DNA from 2 places in the Bacillus sp. LJBS17 genome. Region 1 is predicted to be linked to the other one. Evidence: riboswitches for the same ligand, from Rfam matches in the RefSeq annotation. Region 1 holds a riboswitch; the other holds the start of a gene.
What was found. A riboswitch is a leader RNA that binds a small molecule or an ion and turns the genes downstream of it on or off. The one in region 1 is predicted to bind lysine.
Positions count from the first base shown of each region.

Region 2: linked by a shared signal. The riboswitch ahead of KXZ66_RS17235 (amino acid permease) and the one ahead of KXZ66_RS14690 (aspartate kinase) in region 1 are both predicted to bind lysine.

Region 1 covers NZ_CP079759.1:2,827,239-2,830,383, reverse strand. The annotation lists gene uvrC (excinuclease ABC subunit UvrC) at 1-1,505, shown strand, start outside; lysine riboswitch at 1,570-1,749, shown strand; gene KXZ66_RS14690 (aspartate kinase) at 1,875-3,101, shown strand; gene KXZ66_RS14685 (YslB family protein) at 3,145-3,145, opposite strand, start outside.
Region 2 covers NZ_CP079759.1:3,325,959-3,329,103, forward strand. The annotation lists gene KXZ66_RS17230 (iron-hydroxamate ABC transporter substrate-binding protein) at 1-190, shown strand, start outside; gene KXZ66_RS17235 (amino acid permease) at 425-1,834, opposite strand; lysine riboswitch at 1,938-2,117, opposite strand; gene sspJ (small acid-soluble spore protein SspJ) at 2,234-2,374, opposite strand; gene KXZ66_RS17245 (metal-dependent hydrolase) at 2,541-3,023, shown strand; gene KXZ66_RS17250 (LTA synthase family protein) at 3,125-3,145, shown strand, end outside.

The DNA.
Region 1 (3,145 bases):
ACGTCATGCTCAAAGACGACAAAACCTATCCTTTCATAAAACTCACCCATGAACGCCACCCAAGGCTGATTGTCACCCGCAATGTCAAAAAAGACAAAGGGCGCTATTTCGGGCCGTATCCGAATGTACAGGCAGCAAGGGAAACAAAAAAACTGCTCGACCGTCTGTATCCTCTCAGAAAATGCTCCAAGCTCCCGGACAGAGTGTGCCTTTACTATCATCTGGGCCAATGCCTCGCTCCGTGTGTAAAGGATATTTCCGAAGAGACGAACAGAGAGCTGGTTGAAAGCATTACACGTTTCTTAAGGGGCGGCTATAATGAGGTCAAAAAAGAGCTTGAAGAGAAAATGCATGAAGCTGCTGAGAATCTTGAGTTTGAACGAGCAAAAGAGCTTCGTGACCAAATTGCCCATATTGAATCAACGATGGAAAAACAAAAAATGACGATGAACGATCTAGTCGACCGTGATGTATTCGCGTACGCGTACGATAAGGGCTGGATGTGCGTGCAGGTCTTTTTCATCCGCCAAGGAAAGCTCATTGAACGCGATGTCAGCATGTTCCCGCTTTATCAGGAAGCAGATGAAGAGTTCCTCACGTTCATCGGGCAGTTCTATTCAAAAAACAACCACTTCCTTCCGAAGGAGATTTTAGTTCCGGACAGCGTAGATCAATCCATGATCGAGCAGCTGCTGGAAACAAACGTTCACCAGCCGAAGAAAGGCCCGAAAAAAGAACTGCTCATGCTTGCCCATAAAAATGCGAAAATCGCATTGAAAGAAAAATTCTCTTTAATCGAACGCGACGAGGAGCGTTCAATCGGGGCTGTGCAGAAACTAGGTGAGGCATTAAATATTTATACGCCGCACAGAATTGAAGCGTTTGATAACTCAAACATACAGGGGACAAACCCGGTTTCCGCGATGATTGTGTTTATCGACGGCAAACCATACAAAAAGGAATACCGCAAATATAAAATCAAAACCGTTACAGGGCCGGATGATTACGGTTCTATGAGAGAGGTTGTCAGAAGACGCTATACGAGAGTGCTTCGTGAGAATCTGCCGCTGCCCGATCTGATTATCATTGACGGAGGAAAAGGGCAGATCAACGCAGCAAGGGATGTCATTGAAAATGAACTCGGCTTGGATATCCCGATCGCCGGTTTAGCGAAAGATGAAAAACACAGAACCTCAAATTTACTGATCGGTGAGCCGCTGGAGGTGGTGTATCTGGAACGAAACAGCCAGGAATTTTACCTCCTGCAGCGCATTCAGGACGAGGTGCACCGTTTTGCAATCAGTTTTCACAGGCAAATCCGCGGAAAAAGCGCGTTTCAATCCGTTTTGGACGACATCCCGGGTATCGGAGAGAAAAGAAAGAAAATGCTGTTAAAGCATTTCGGTTCCGTTAAAAAAATGAAGGAAGCAAGCCTTGAGGACATCAAAAAAGCCGGTGTTCCTGCAGCGGCGGCTCAGCTCCTTTACGACAAATTGCAAAAATAATGTTGTCCTTTTAAATAAGATCTGATAAAATGTGAACTAATTTCATAGTTAGATCGTGTTATATGGTGAAGATAGAGGTGCGAACTTCAAGAGTATGCCTTTGGAGAAAGATGGATTCTGTGAAAAAGGCTGAAAGGGGAGCGTCGCCGAAGCAAATAAAACCCCATCGGTATTATTTGCTGGCCGTGCATTGAATAAATGTAAGGCTGTCAAGAAATCATTTTCTTGGAGGGCTATCTCGTTGTTCATAATCATTTATGATGATTAATTGATAAGCAATGAGAGTATTCCTCTCATTGCTTTTTTTATTGTGGACAAAGCGCTCTTTCTCCTCACCCGCACGAACCAAAATGTAAAGGGTGGTAATACATGGGTCTTATTGTACAAAAATTCGGAGGCACTTCCGTCGGCTCAGTCGAAAAAATTCAAAATGCGGCAAACCGCGCAATTGCAGAAAAACAGAAAGGCCATCAAGTCGTTGTCGTCGTTTCAGCAATGGGAAAATCCACTGACGAATTGGTCAGCCTTGCAAAAGCTATTTCTGACCAGCCGAGCAAACGCGAAATGGATATGCTGCTGGCGACAGGCGAGCAGGTCACGATTTCACTCCTTTCAATGGCATTGCAGGAAAAAGGCTATGACGCTGTGTCTTATACTGGCTGGCAGGCGGGAATCCGTACGGAGGCCATTCACGGAAACGCCAGAATTACAGATATCGACACTTCGGGTTTAGCAGACCAGCTTGAAAAAGGAAAAATTGTCATTGTTGCAGGATTCCAAGGCATGACAGAGGATTGTGAAATTACGACATTGGGCCGGGGCGGTTCAGATACAACAGCAGTTGCTTTGGCTGCCGCTTTAAAAGCTGATAAATGTGACATATACACAGACGTGCCAGGCGTGTTTACAACCGATCCGCGCTATGTGAAATCAGCGAGAAAACTTGAGGGCATCTCATACGATGAAATGCTTGAGCTTGCCAATTTAGGCGCCGGTGTTCTTCATCCGAGAGCAGTTGAGTTCGCGAAAAATTACCAAGTGCCGTTAGAAGTGCGTTCAAGTACAGAAACCGCAGCGGGAACATTAATTGAGGAGGAATCTTCCATGGAACAGAATTTAATTGTCAGAGGCATTGCATTTGAAGATCAAATCACAAGAGTAACCATTTACGGGCTGACTAGCGGCCTGACAACTTTGTCTACTATTTTTACGACACTTGCCAAAAGAAACATAAACGTGGATATCATTATCCAAACGCAGGCCGAGGACAAGACTGGAATTTCCTTCTCTGTCAAAACAGAAGATGCAGACCAAACCGTTGCAGTGCTTGAAGAGTATAAAGACGCGCTGGAATTTGAGAAAATCGAGACAGAAAGCAAATTGGCTAAAGTATCCATTGTTGGATCCGGCATGGTCTCAAATCCTGGTGTAGCGGCTGAAATGTTTGCTGTACTGGCGCAAAAAAACATTTTAATCAAAATGGTCAGCACATCTGAAATCAAAGTGTCAACAGTCGTAAGCGAAAATGACATGGTGAAAGCAGTCGAGTCGCTTCACGATGCATTTGAGCTTTCAAAACACCCTTCAGCTGTGTAATGACAATCAAAAAGGCGGGACTATGCAGTCACCGCCTTTTTGAT
Region 2 (3,145 bases), 500 kb from region 1:
TTACATTTTCGCGGGCCCATGGCAATCAGGCGGTGATGATGGCGGCGTTTTTGAAAGCTCCATTTGGAAGAACCTGAATGCCGTTAAAAATGGCCATGTCTACAAGATGGATCCGATCGGATTCTATTTCTCTGACCCGATTTCATTAGAAGGACAACTGAAGTTTATTACGGAAAGCTTGACTAAATAAACAAAAGAGCCGCCTGCCCGCGGCTCTTTTGCTTATTTATAAGGAACGGCTCAATTTGAATCATATCGGATATTTTCTTTGAGCCATTCATATTAAGCTGCATCCTCAACACGATCAGTTTTTTTATGCTGGAGAGACTGAAAAACGTTTTTTGCATATTTAACGAACGGATTCCTAACAGGAGAAATTGTGATTTTATAAAAAAGACACCTGAGCAAATCAGGTGTCTTTTCATTATGCTTGTTTTTCTTTCTGGAACTTTTTACTCACAAATGGATAAACGATTAAGCCGACAAAGAATAAACCGATGCCGAGGATAAATGTCGTTAAATCTGCTGTGCCTGTTACGATAACAAACACGGAGTATGCACACGCCAGTATTGCGATCAATCCGTCTCTTACACGGGAGCCTTTCAGCTGGTCATACGTTTCACCTTTGATGACTACCTTCAAGCTGTAGATTGCAGATACTAGATACGGAATTAAATATGCGAGTGTAGCCGCTGTCGTTAAAAATGTAAATGCGTCACTTATTGTCCGGGAAATAACCGAGAAAATGAAGACCTGTGACATGACGTTTGTAATAATGAGTGCAATGACCGGACTTCCCTTTTTATTCGTTTTTGCAAAAAATGCCGGGAAATCTCCCGCTTTAGCTGCTTGGTATGGCACCTCAGAGCCAAGCAAAATCCAGCCGAGCATCGTTCCGAATAAACAAAGGATAGCCAAAAGCGCCATAATCACGCTTCCCGCGTTTCCAACAATCGCATAGAGTACATCAACAAATGGTTTTTCAGAGCCGACAAGCTTATCATGCGGCAGAACACCCATCGTAATTAAAGTCACAATAATATATATGCTCAAGGCAATCAGCAAGCCGGTAATTGTCGCACGTTTCACATCACGCTGAGAGCGCGCACGGCCGGACAGGATCACCGCGGATTCAATTCCGACAAACGCCCACAGTGTAGAAATCGCGGCGTTATGAACCTGGCCGCCAATTCCAATGCTTGTGCCGTTTTCTCCTTGAACCGGGAAATAAAAATGACCGAATAATGTCGTTTGAAACACAAATAAACCAGCAACGATAAAGAAGACAAAACCTAATACTTTAGAAAGCGTTGTGACAAAGTTTAATTTACTTGCGCCGTTAATGCTGGCAACAAGAATCGCGTGCGTTCCCCATAACAAGATCGTACATACGGCAAACGTCAGTAATTGGCCGAGTGTCACCTCTTGCCCGCCGATCGAAAACATCTCACGTTTATCAACCAAGATCGGGAAGAACGAAGTCAAGTAACCGGCGAGACTTGTGATGATCGCCACGTTACTGATCCAGCTCGCCACCCAGTAGCCCCACACCATTGTGAAACCGGCAGCGTTGCCTTTTTTCGGGTCAGAAAACAGCGCTCTTGCATAACTTTGCGGTCCCGCTGTCAGTTCAGGCTTGCGAATGGACAAGTGTCCGAACACAAGTGCAATCATCAGCACGCCGGCACCTGTCAAAAGCCAGGCGGACGTAGCTCCAAACGGACTCGCAATTGAAGCAAGCGAGCTCGGCAAGGAGAAAATTCCTGATCCAACCATATTTCCAACGACAAACGCCGTTAATAACCAAAAACCCCATTTTTTTGTCTGTTCCATTCCAGTACCTCCATGATTCTTTGTACGGACCAGACCCCGAGATCATATAAACGCAAAAAAAGCCTGAACAAAAGTCCATGCTTAAAGAAACACACACCCTTGATCTCCGGATAGCCCTCCGCGAAAAAGCACGCGGCAGTCCTGCACTTATTCAGATACAGTCCCAGCATAGAGAAGGATCGGCTTTCTCCACACTTCGGCGCTGATGCCTTTTACACATGTTTAACAGCTCCTGTCAGCCTGGCATGTGTGACTTATCATCCGCGCAACCTCTACCTCACTGAGAAAGAGTGAGGATTTAATTATTCAGTTACTCCCAGAAGGTTATCAAAGAAAGGATGATCTGTCAAAGGGAACAGATGGAAAATACGGATAGAGCCAAGCTCTATCCGCATGTGGTTATCGATTATTTTTCTTTTTTTGCACAGCTTCTTGAAGCGGATCATCTTTTAGAGCTGAACCAGCATCTTCAAGAGCTCCTTGGATTACGTTTTTTTCTTTTTCGGAACGTTTTCCTTTATCTTTATTAAAGAAACCCATTCGTATCACCTCTTTTAAAAAATAGGTACATGTTTAAGATGCCTCTTTCCTGAAAAATTATGCGGGATATTTTTTATCGTCCAAAGTCCTGTTGATCAAACATACATTCTCTTGATATATTTGTAATTCAGAGATTTTTTGCAAAAGATAAAAGGAGAAGCGGCAAATGACAGGAAAAACACACATCATGGGAGGCATCGCTTCTTGTACGGCAGCGGCTTATTATTATGGATTTGATCCAGTGCTTATGGCTGCGTCAGGCGCGGTTGGAGCATTAATACCCGATATCTGCCACACACAAAGCAAAATCGGGAGAAAATTTCCTATTTTATCGAAAGTGGTCAGCTCCGTTTTTGGCCATCGTACATTTACACACAGCTTGCTGTTTATGCTCATCATGTTTTTTATCACTTCTACATACATTCCAGATAAAAACATATCAGCCGGCCTGATGATCGGAATGGCGAGCCACTTGTTTCTTGACGCTTGGACGGTGAACGGAATCAAATTATTATTCCCTTCAACGATCCGCGTTCGGCTTCCATTATATATGAAGACAGGCAGTTTTTCTGAGCAGCTCGTGCTAGCCGGCCTGACCCTTGCTTCATGTTACTACTTTTATATGCTGTTTCATGGGCGCATGTTTTAAACACATGAGTGCTGAGACTTGTCTGAACCGGCTGTTTTTAGTAGGTTTTACTTAAGAAGCATTTCATGCAGATGATCAAGAAAACGTGAGGAGTCATATTGATGAAAGGAACCTTTTTTCAC